2 regions of the Alishewanella sp. WH16-1 genome follow, and region 1 is predicted to be linked to the other one. Evidence: predicted binding sites of a transcription regulator. Region 1 holds the regulator's gene; the other holds the start of a gene.

Region 1 (6,064 bases):
CTGTTATCTGTATTGATTAAGGAAGAGGCGTCTTGGGCGACCTGCAGTGTTTCCATTGCCATGAGCCGGTAGCTACCGGCGAGCGTTTTACCCTGCATATCGATGGTAACCGGCAGTTTTTTTGCTGCGCAGGTTGCCAGGCGGTTGCCGATACCATTATTAATAATGGCCTGGCAGACTATTACCGCTTCCGTACCGAAGCCGCGGCTAAAGTTACCGCCCTGCCCGACGAGCTTGCCAACCAGTTAGCCAACTTTGATCAGCCAGACGTACTGGCCGATATCAGCCGCCAGCATGGCGATTTAACTGAACTGGAATTGTCACTATCCGGCATGAGCTGCGCTGCCTGCGCCTGGTTAATTGAAAAGCAACTGAAAAAACTGCCAGACATTGCCAAGGTTACGGTTAACGCCTCTACCCAACGTGCGTCGGTCAGTTGGGACAGCAATAAGCTGCCATTAAGCGGCATTTTACGGCAAATCTCTGAGCTGGGTTATCAGGCCAGTCCTTTTGTTGCCGATCAGGAAGAACAGACCTTTAAACAGGAATTAAACCGCTATCTGAAACGATTGGCGGTATCGGGCATTCTCACCATGCAAGTGATGATGCTGGCCTTCGCACTGTACTTTGGCGAATACACGGGTATCGAAGCCTCGCATGAAGGCTATCTGCGTTGGATCAGTATGCTGTTGACCATACCGGTGCTGCTCTATGCCGCCAAACCTTTCACTCTCAGTGCCTGGCGCAGCATTAAAGCCAGGCAGATGAATATGGATGTGCCGGTTAGTCTGGCGCTCTGGTATACCTTTTTCGCCTCGTCTTATGCCACGCTGTTTCATACCGGTGAAGTCTATTTTGAATCGGTCTGTATGTTTACTTTTCTGCTGCAGTTGGGTAAGTTTTTTGAATACCGCGCCCGGGCCCAGGCACGAGAGGCCACCAGCAACCTGCTAAAGATTATGCCGGTCACCGCCACTTTATTAACTGAGCAGGGCCCAACCAGTGCCTCGGCGCGCCGGTTGCAACCTGACGATCTGATCCTGGTCAAAGCCGGCGAAACCCTGCCAGCTGATGGTATCGTCACAGAGGGGCAAAGCTCGGTTGATGAATCGATGCTAACCGGTGAATACCGGCCCATTAGTAAAGGGCCCGGCGATACAGTACTGGCAGGCAGTATCAATCATGATGGTTTGCTGAAAATTCGCGTTAGCGAGGCCTTGGCACACTCCCGCCTGGGCCAGATTATCCAGTTGCAGCAGCAGACGCTAAATCAAAAACCGCGGTTGGTGGAAAAAACTGACCAGCTGGCAAAATACTTTGTCGAACGCTTACTGGTAATAGCGGTATTGACCTTTGGTTTATGGTATTTCTGGTGGAACCCGGACCGGGCATTCTGGGTTACCTTGTCGGTCTTAGTTGCCACCTGCCCTTGTGCACTCAGCCTGGCAACCCCCACCGCTATTACCTGTGCCTTAGCACGCTTAAACCGTCAGGGGATCCTGATTAAAAATTCTCAGGCGCTGGAAACCTTGCCAGAAATCAGCCATATCGTGTTCGATAAAACCGGTACCCTTACCGAAGGCCAGTTTAGTGTCTGCCAGGTCACCTTACTCAGTACGCAATACGGTGAAGCTGAGGTGCTGAATTTCATTGCCAATCTGGAGCGCTATTCCGAGCATCCCATCGCCCGGGCCTTTGCTCCGTATCTGACCGAACCATTGCAACTGCAGCAGGTGAGCGTCGCCGTTGGCGCTGGGATCAGTGGCAGCTGGCAACAACGACAGCTTAAAGTCGGCAGTGCGGCGTTTTGTCAATTGAGCGAAGTCAGCAATGCGATGGTATATCTGGTGATCGATGGCGAGCCGATTGCTGCGGTAGAGCTGAGTGATCAGATCCGGGCGGAAGTGCCGGCACTGGTCGCCAAACTGCAGCAACAGGGTTATCGTTTAGGCATGTTGACCGGCGACAGCTCTGAGCAAGCAGAGCAGATCAGCCAGCAGCTGCAGTTAGATTTTATGGTAAAGGGCTGCTCGCCAGAGCAAAAAGTCGCGCAGATCCAGCAACTGATTGCCGATGGCCATAAAGTCTTAATGCTTGGCGATGGCATTAATGACAGCCCTGGCTTTAATGCCGCCCATATCTCTGTCGCCGTGCACTCAGGCGCGGATTTATCAAAAAACCAGGCCGATGTGGTGCTGTTAAAGCCAGATGTCAGCCTGGTATTAGATTTAGTTGCCGGTGGTAAACAAAGCGCCCGTACCATCAAACAAAACCTTGGCTGGTCGGTAGGCTATAATCTGATTATTATTCCATTGGCGGTAGCAGGCTTTGTATCACCTTATATTGCCGTGATTGGTATGTCCTTCAGCTCCTTGCTGGTGGTATCTAACTCGTTAAGGTTACTGAAGAAATGAGCATTATTTATGTACTGATCCCGATTGCCATTTTATTTGTCGCCATCGGTATCTGGATTTTCTTTTGGGCGGTACGCTCAAAACAGTTTGAAGATTTGGAAAAAGAAGGCTTAAGCATCCTGTTTGATGAGGATAAGCAGCAGGTGCAGTCTGACAACCCGCGCCAGCAGCCAAACCATAACAGCCCGTCGCGCCAAGATGAGCCCTGATTTTCTCGCCGCTATACTGATTGGTTTGTTGGGGAGCAGTCATTGCCTGGTAATGTGCGGCGGTATCGCCAGTGCCTTACAACTGAGTGTACCGGCAGAACAACGCCGTCACGGCTGGTACTTTCCATTGTTACTCAGTGCCGGACGCTTAACGACTTACGCCTTGTTCGGCGCCCTGGTTGGCTATTTTGGTATTACGGCGATGCAAGTGACCGGGGCATCCATGCTATGGCTGCGTTTGCTTGCCGGCTTGCTGCTGATTGCCATGGCGCTGTACATTAGCCGGCTCTGGTTTGGTTTAACCCGATTAGAAAAGGTTGGTCAGGGCCTATGGCAGCGGCTACAGCCACTGAGCAAAGCGCTGTTACCACTGGATTCCGCCAGCAAAGCTTACCGCTATGGCCTGTTATGGGGCTTTCTGCCCTGTGGCCTGGTTTACTCCACCTTAAGCTGGAGTCTGGCCAGCGGCAGTGCGCTAAAGGGTGCCGCCCTGATGCTTGGCTTTGGCATCGGTACCCTGCCCGCTCTTCTCGCCGTTGGCAGCGCAGCCAACGCCTTACGTCAGCTCAAAGCAAATATGCTGTTTCGTTATGCGACTGCGGCTATACTGGCTATCTATGGCTTTTATACGATATGGCTTGCTTTGCAGAGGTTAGTTTTTTAAGCTAGCAGTCATATTAGGGACTTTAGGATCCATTCGATGCAACGCTCGGCGATTAATTGTCAGGATTGTGGTTTTAGCCAGCTGTGCCTGCCATTTTCACTTAACGATCAGGAAATGACCAAGCTGGATGACATTATCCAGCGTAAACGCCCGCTGCATAAAGGCGATATTCTGTTTGAAAGTGGCACCGCACTAAAATCGCTGTTCGCCGTGCGTACCGGATCCTTTAAAACCTTTACCCTGACCGAACAGGGTGAGCAACAAATTACCGGCTTCCATTTGCCCGGCGATATTATCGGTTTTGATGCGATCAACACCCAGCAACACGTCAGTTACGCTGAAGCGCTGGAAACCGGAATGATTTGTGAAATCCCGTTCAATAATCTCGAACTGTTATTAGATCAACTGCCCAAATTACGGCAACAAATGATGCGGCTGATGAGCCAGGACATTCAGGCAGATCAGCAAATGTTGCTGTTGTTAAACCGGAAAACTGCCGAGCAAAAACTGGCGACCTTCCTCAATCATCTGGCATCACGCTACGGTAACCGGGGCTTTTCGTCTAAGGCTTTCCGTCTGACGATGACCCGCAGTGATATCGGTAATTATCTGGGCTTAACCGTGGAAACCATCAGCCGTTTGCTGAGTAAACTGCATAAAGATCAGATTATTGATGTCGACGGTAAACTGATTACCATTCTTGATGCGTCGGCACTAAATAATCTGGCAGGGAATTGCTAACCCCCCATATTGATTTCAGTAAAGCAACAACGCCTATTGCGCCGCAACGCCGCTTTAACTTTGTTGCTTGTTTATTGATTTAACACAAAGGCCCCGCTACCAACTCCGGTTATTTTGACTACACTTAGGTGAGTTAGAATGGATAGCCGGAGATATTATGTCGATTTACAACAATGTTTTAGTGGTACTGGATCCAACTACGGAACAGCAAAAAGCGCTGGATCGTGCGCTGGAACTAACCCGCAAACAAGGCGGTAAATTAACGGCCTTTCTGTCGGTATACGAGTTCTCTTACGAAATGACCACCATGTTGTCCGGTGATGAGCGCGAAGCCATGAAACAAGCGGTGATTAAGGATCGTGAAATCTGGCTTAGCAGTTTATTAGCACCGGCAACGGCCGCCGGGCTCGACATTGCGATACAGGTGGTTTGGCACAACAGACCTTTCGAAGCCGTGGTCAAGGCGGTACTGGAGCATAACTTCGACTTAGTCATTAAAGGTACTCATGATCATGACGTACTGAAATCGATGATTTTTACCCCAACTGACTGGCATATTTTACGCAAGTGTCCCTGCCCGGTATTGCTGGTAAAAGAACACGCCTGGCCGGAGCAAGGAAATATTATCGCCGCAGTTAATGCCGGCAGCGAACAAGAACATCATAAATCATTAAATAAACGCGTAATTACTAAAGCGTTACAAATGGCTGAATTGCTGCACGCCAAGGTACATCTGGTCAATGCCTATCCGGGTACGCCGGTTAATATCGCCATCGAAATCCCGGAGTTTAATCCGCAGGAATATAACAGCACTATGCAGCGCCACCATAAAGAAGCCGTCAAGCTGCTCGCCGATGACTATGCGATTCCGGCGGACCAGTGTCATGTGCTGGAGGGTATGCCAGAAGATGTGATCCCGAAACTAGCGCGGAAGCTGGATGCGGAAATGGTATTAATTGGTACCATCGGCCGAACCGGTTTATCGGCTGCCATTATCGGCAATACCGCCGAGCATGTGATTGACCGTTTGGACTGCGATGTCTTGGCGTTAAAACCGGAAAACTTTGTCTGTCCGCTGGAGAAATCCTAGAGCAGGATCCTATTCCTCTTTTGCGTAGGCGCACCCTTGGGTATAATGTGCGCCTTTTTTCTGTCTGGTAGTTAATGATGTCTCACGCCGCGCAAGCGAAAGCCCAATACAATCTGAATAAACTGCACAAACGGCTGCGCCGTAACGTTGGCCAGGCCATTGCTGATTTTGGCATGATCAGTGAAGGCGACAAGGTGATGGTGTGTTTATCCGGCGGTAAAGACTCTTATACCCTGCTGGATATTCTGCTGAATCTGCAACAATCGGCGCCAATTAATTTCAGTATTGTGGCGGTGAATCTTGATCAGAAACAACCGGGGTTCCCGGCGCATGTGCTGCCAGAGTATCTGACAGCCATTGGCGTCGACTTTAAAATTGTTACTGAAGATACCTATGCCATCGTCAAGGAAAAGATCCCAGAGGGCAAAACGACCTGCTCGCTGTGTTCACGCCTGCGCCGTGGTATTTTGTACCGCACTGCCAAAGAACTGGGCGCAACTAAAATCGCCCTCGGCCACCACCGCGATGATATGCTGGAAACCTTGTTTTTAAATATGTTTTATGGCGGCAAGATGAAATCGATGCCGCCCAAACTGATCAGTGATAACGGCGAACATATCGTGATCCGGCCTTTGGCTTACTGCAAAGAAAAGGATATCGAAAAATATTCGCAAGCCAAGGCTTTCCCGATTATCCCGTGTAACCTCTGTGGCTCACAGGACGGGTTGCAGCGGCAGGTGGTAAAAGAAATGCTGCAGGACTGGGATAAACGTTTCCCGGGCCGGATTGAAACCATGTTTCAGGCAATGCAGAACATTGTGCCGTCCCATCTGGCCGATAAAACGCTGTTTGATTTTGCGGCGATTAGCAAAGAAAGCGCTCTGCTCAGCGATGGTGATACCGCCTTTGATAAGGTTGCAGTACCTAGCGTACCAGTAGGTTTCGA
Region 2 (6,064 bases), on a different contig from region 1:
GTCCAGTCCGGAGCCTGATAAGCACCATGACCCCAAATCGAGCCCAGTTGCATACCACCAACCGATTGCCAGGCTGTTTGGCCATTTAAGATGGTCTCATTAGTCATAATGACCTGACCTTGAGCGTCTACAACCGTGGCTGGAATAGGCGGTGCCGAGCGATACACTTCAGCGCCAAAATAGCCCAGCACGCCGAAGGTTATCGCCAGAATTGCAATTAACAGCCACCAGAGTTTACGATATCCGGCCATAAAGCCCCCTTAAATTATTGTTATTGCGCCCATATTTCATAGGTCACTCCTGTTATGGTTAGTTCGTCAGGTCTGAGTCGACGCCTTAGCTATAACAAGAACCAGGCCAGAATTTATCTGTCTGTATTTTAAGGGTTTTATCATTTTCTGATTTTGAAGTTAGGTTGTTTTTACCCCGCTAGTAATGGGTTGGAATGACCATGCAAGGTGAAAATAACCAAATAAAAAGGGGGCCAGCATGCCCCCAAACAGCCCCCCTTAGTTGCGGGAATGGCCAGGAACACCTTAGCCAGTTTTTTGCAAACGGGCATTGCTCTGCCGATGATAATGCCGTAGCCGATGTTCCTGGCGGCGCCCCGCGCTAAAGGCAGAGATGCGTTTTAAATAGCCAATCACCCTAGTGCCGTAATCAATATCCTGACTGCCACATTGGGCACAGGCGCACAGGGTGCGTTTATCGATAGCTTCGCAATGGTTACAGATAGTGATTTTGACGTTAACGCAAAAGTAGTTGCAGCCAGTGGTGGCGGCGATATTTAGCAGTTGCAGATAGCCTGGCTGATCCAGTTTTTCTTCCAGATTTAAATGCAGCGCTGAGCCGCCATCCAGATAATCTAATAGCTCGCGGCCATGTAGCTGAAACTTATCCAGCGTATTGGTTTGCTCGTCTTCCACCACATAAAAATAGGAGTTATAGCAATCACGCGGCACGAAATAGCCATCTTCACGATCCCATTTAGCATTTTTAACGCCCAGATTTTCCGCCGGGACAAACTCAGTATTAAACAGATAACCATATTCGGCTTTAGCGGCTTTGTTGGCGTCAAAGATCACTTTTAATTGCTGTTGCACAAAGTGGATATAGTCCGGGTTATTACCAGCGGTTAAGCCTTGTGACTCTGCCGCTTCTACCATGCCGTTAATGCCAATGGTTAAAAACTGCTTGTCGAGGCTGATAAAGCCGGCGTCGTATACGGTTAACAGGCCCGCTGCTTTGTACTCTTCCATTAGCTTGCGGTACGCCACCTGATATTTATGGATTTTGCTGACTTCGCTGGCCAAATCGCGGCCATCCTGGATCAGGCGGTTCATATTAATGGTAATGACGTTAATGGATCCGGTGGCGACGCCGCCCGCGCCCAGGGAATAAGAAAAGGTATTATCGCTGATCTCACTACGCAGCCGGCAGCAGCTGGCCAGCGAGTCGGCGTTATCAGACTGATAGATAAAGAACGAATTCCCGGCTGCCATTTCGCGGGCGATCTCAGTGGCAAACTGTTGATCTTTGCAGTGGCCGTTTTCGGTTAACATAGCGACGGTAACGACCGGGAAGGTCAGGATAGTTTTCTCGCGCTCTTGATTAAACCAGCTTAAGAAAAATTGCTGTAGCGCTGATACCGAAGACCACTCTGGCTTTACAAAGTCCGGAAACACAAAGTTACCAAACATACTGTCAAAGTAGTGCTGGTCATATACTGAGATATTCCAGAATACGCTTTGATAGCCGCGGGCAGCCGCGGGCTGATTTAACGCATACACCACATGTTGCAGGTGGTTTTCGATTTGTTTGCGATGGGTCTGCAGATAGTTATCGCCATAATCTTTGCGCGCAAAGTAGTCGAAGTAGGTTAGAAACTCCACGGTAGCCACGGCCCCGGCAAACTGGCTGGAAACTGCGAATACAAAGTTAACAAAGCAGCCACAGAAAGACTCCAGATGCTTTGGTGCCTGCGATTCGCCCCCTAGCTTGGTGAGGCCATCACGTAAAAATGGATACATCGTCACCGACACACAATAGGGTTTCAGGCTGGTTTCATCGTGCACATAAATTTCGTGTTGTTCGATTTGGCGGACATACTCTGCTGCCAGCTCAGCATCAAATAACTGACGGATCTTATTGCTGATTAGGGCGCGGTTAACCTGAATAAACTGATCTTTCATCAGCTCGGCTTCCAGGGTAGCAATATTTTTCTGCGTCACATTGGCATTGGCATCCAGTTTCGAGCCATCGGCTGCATTGGCTGCCTGTAAGTAGTGTTCAATAAAGTGAAGTTTTTTCTGCAGTTGTTCGGTGTTAAGCGCCGCCATAGCCATTCCCTCTTGCATTGTGTTAGTTAGATTGTTGAAACAGCGAATTCAGACACTGGCCTGTTCGCAAATCGATAAATTTTTGATTAGTCGTCTGGCTTGACAGGCCGCCGCGTTCGGCCAGCCAGCGTCCGGTTTTAACAAAGGTCAGCTCGGCCAGAATGGCTGGGCTAAGTTCCGTTAACTCCAGCCCGGTATACAGACAGCACTTTAAACCGGCGGCCTTGCTCAGGCTTAACAGTGGCATTAGCTCTGGCTCCTGCCACTCGCCACCTAAAAACAGCACACAACTAATCAGCCCCTGATAATCTTGCAGCCGCCGTGCAAAATGCTCTGCCGACAGTGGCTGGCCCTGGCGGGCATCCCAGCTATCGGCACTATGGCAGCCTTTACAACCCAGCTGGCAGCCACTAAAGGTGTAGGCCAGTGACACCTCTCCCGGTACTTCCTGCCAGACAATCTGTTCCGCAATATAACGCAGCATAAAACCCTTTATATTGTGTTGATATTTAAAGTTGGCACTAGATATTGTGTTTTAGCTTAGATGCTTAGCCAGGGTAAAGATTGATCCAGATCAAGGTTTTTGAGATGGCAGCACCGGCCTCGGGCGCGAGGTCGCGCCACAGCTGCAGTTATTACCCCATCAGGGGTAGCGCTGTTTTTGCTTCAGCGAACGTTCAGGGCGCTTTGCCAAAATCAACTTGTGTTTAGCCAGAAATGGAGCCTGCTATGAAAACAGGTATCAACAAAACGCTGTTAATCGCGACCATGTTAACTTTGCCTGCCTGGCCGCTGAGTGCTCACCAGGAGCGCTACGACCCAGCCGAGCGGGTGGTGCAGGATGTGCTTGCGTTTACACTGCAACGGGCGGCAGATGAGATTTTACGGGTGTCGCGCATTGACCCGGTATATCAGGGGTACAGTCGGCATTATGAAATCCGCCACGCACCGCCGCGGGTGGACGACCGTACCCGCCAGCAATTACGCCGCTTAGCCGCTGATCATCAGCGTAAGCTTGCCAGCTATGAGCGTGAATTGGATCGGGAGCTGGATAAACTGGCCCGGGATTACCGCCACGATCATCGTAAAGGTAAAGGGCGGCCCCATTATAAAGAGCGGGAGAAATTCCAGCGTAAAGTAGATCGCGCCTATGATAAGTTCGCCGCCAAGGTCGAACGCGAACATGATCGCTTTGATCGCCAACGTGACCGCATCTTGCGTGATGCTTATGCCTATCAACCAAGACGTTATTAAAGGACAGCTACCGAGCGTTGTCTTGTACTGAAAAGCCGCCAACTGAACACCAGTGGCGGCTCTGAAACGCCAACAAGTATGCTGGCAAAAATGCAGTGTCTCGAAGTTACTGCATTAACGGTGACGCTGATAACTGAAAGTCATAGCCGTCAATTCTGGCTTGCACAATCAATTGATGAATATACTGCGCGACGGCTTTGCGCCGGACTTTCTCGTTCAGGTAATCAGCAATCTTTTGTTTTACTGCACTGTATGGCAGTTGCTGGCCTGGCACTTTACGCATTACTTCAACCACATGCACACCATAACGGCTTTCAATACCTTGCGGCATTAAACCCGGTTCGGCACTAAAAATCTGCCGCTCAAACTCGGGTACCGTCTGGCCGCGACTGATTTGGCCAAGACTGCCGCCGGTTTCTTTCGATGGGCAAGCCGAGTAATTTCGCGCTGCCTCGACAAAGGACGTGCCTTGCTGCAGTTGTTGGATCAGAATTTCCGACAGAGTTTTCGCTTCAACCCGGGCGGAATCATCTTCCGGCGCCGCCGCCAACAGAATATGCCGCACTTCTAACAGCGGTGAGCTGGTAAAGCGTTGCGGATTCAGTTTGTAGTATTGCTCACACTCAACGTCTGTAGCCGTCGGGATCAACACTTCACGGGCCAATAAGGCATCCAGATAGTTATTTTCGGTGACGACATTGTTTTCGGTGCTGATTTCCAGCCCCAGTTCAGCAGCACGCTGGCGCAGCAGCTCGCCAATCACCAGCGATTCGGCAGCTTTTAGCATCGCCGTGCGCTTGCTGTCTGCCGGATGGTATTGCATTTCCGCCATTATGGCGGCTTCGCTAATTGGGGTATCGTTAACCTGAATCATATTTACCTCCACCCCGCCATTACCGCACAAACCGCTGGCGCACTATCTGGTGCTGCCGGCTGATATACTGCACTGGTACGCTTAACATATGCACTAAGCGACTGAATGGAAACACCACAAACAGCGTCATGCCCAGGAATACATGCAGTTTAAAGATCCAATGTACGCTACTGATGGACTCTGCGGCCGCAACAGAGTTAAACGTAACCGTATTTTGCGCCCAGGCCATTAACTTCAGCATCTCGGTACCGTCCAGGTGGCCCATTGAGACAAAGATCGACAGTAAGCCCAGAATCAATTGTGCATACAGTAACAGCAGGATAGCGATATCCATTGGGTTACTGGTGGCACGAATACGCGGGTTAAACAGCCGGCGTTTGATTAGTATGGTCAGGCCGTAGAAGCAGATTAAACCAAAGATGCCGCCGGCAACGATCGCAATCATCTGCTTCATGGCGCTGGTAATACCGAACAGATACCAGAGTTCTTTTGGCATCAGCAGGCCGGCAAAGTGGCCTAAAAAGATCCCCAGAATACCGATATGAAAGGCGATGCTGCCCTTACGCAGTTGTTTACTTTCTAACAGCTGCGAAGAACTGGTCTTCCAGGTGTATTGCTCACGGTCGTAACGGATCCAGCTACCCAACACCATAATCGCAATCGCGATATACGGGTAGATGCCAAAGGCAAACAGATTTAAGTGTGCCATCTTAATGCTCCTTAAGCGCGCTTCACGGCGGCTTCATGAAATAGTTCTTGTGCCAGGGCGTCGGTTTGCAATAAATCGGTGCTCAGTGGTACAAATTGATCGCGCCGTTGGGATTCACTCGGTTTATTGCCGGTGCCGCAGGCGCTGTTGGATTGCTCTGCACTCATAAAGGTCACCATTTCCTCTTCCCAGACTTTATCCAGTGCCTTGGGCGTGTCATCGCGTTTCTCAGTGGCGATTTGCGCTTTAATATCGGCTAAATCGACCTCAACAGCGGACAACAGCAGCAGACTTTGGAATAAGGCGGCATAGTTGGATTCACGCTGCTCCAACCGGCAAGTCAGTACGGCCAGAATTGGGGCAATTTCTTCCAAACCGATTTGTGCGTTCTCTGCGCCCTGAGTGGATAAAAACTCCAGATACAGCGGCAGATAATCCGGTAGCTCACGCACCCCAATATCTAAACCGGCTTCTTTATACTGCGCCTGTAAATCGACCATCGCCTGACCACGGTCGCGCGATTCGCCATGCACATGCTCAAAAATCAGTAGCGATAAAGAGCGACCACGTTCAAACAGACCATCGTATTCGGATTGCCAGTCCATCAGCTCAGCGCCGCAGCGCTGACTGATAAAGGCACAGAGATTGTCTTTATTGCTCTGCGGTAACTCGCTGGCCGCCACCACGGCCAGTAACTCATCCTTAGCCGCCAACAGCTCAGGTGTGGGGTAATCCAATAGCAATGAAATTAACTGTAAAATTTGCATAAGATCCCCCTTAATCCTTTAGCTCAACCGGAATAACCTGGCGTTTACCTTTGGCCTTAGTGCCAAACAGGTTCACGTCGTTGTTACCATCGCCACAGCCATTACCGAAGGTAAAGCCGCA

The links. The regulator FNR, encoded in region 1, switches genes on or off when oxygen is low (the NO sensors DNR and NnrR bind a similar motif). The targets are predictions, from matches to a motif close to TTGATCTAGATCAA.
Region 2: nrdG (anaerobic ribonucleoside-triphosphate reductase activating protein) is a predicted target of FNR. The motif match lies at 2,904-2,917, and genes of this name have one in related genera.

What each region holds. Positions count from the first base shown of each region.
Region 1 is NZ_LCWL01000003.1:43,787-49,850, reverse strand. It holds gene AAY72_RS00845 (heavy metal translocating P-type ATPase) at 33-2,414, shown strand; gene ccoS (cbb3-type cytochrome oxidase assembly protein CcoS) at 2,411-2,623, shown strand; gene AAY72_RS00835 (sulfite exporter TauE/SafE family protein) at 2,613-3,287, shown strand; gene fnr (fumarate/nitrate reduction transcriptional regulator Fnr) at 3,324-4,028, shown strand; gene uspE (universal stress protein UspE) at 4,186-5,118, shown strand; gene ttcA (tRNA 2-thiocytidine(32) synthetase TtcA) at 5,196-6,064, shown strand, end outside.
Region 2 is NZ_LCWL01000092.1:48,795-54,858, forward strand. It holds gene AAY72_RS08320 (nitric-oxide reductase large subunit) at 1-251, opposite strand, end outside; gene nrdD (anaerobic ribonucleoside-triphosphate reductase) at 537-2,339, opposite strand; gene nrdG (anaerobic ribonucleoside-triphosphate reductase activating protein) at 2,362-2,823, opposite strand; gene AAY72_RS08335 (hypothetical protein) at 3,069-3,593, shown strand; gene AAY72_RS08340 (peptidylprolyl isomerase) at 3,700-4,467, opposite strand; gene narI (respiratory nitrate reductase subunit gamma) at 4,487-5,176, opposite strand; gene narJ (nitrate reductase molybdenum cofactor assembly chaperone) at 5,188-5,943, opposite strand; gene narH (nitrate reductase subunit beta) at 5,954-6,064, opposite strand, start outside.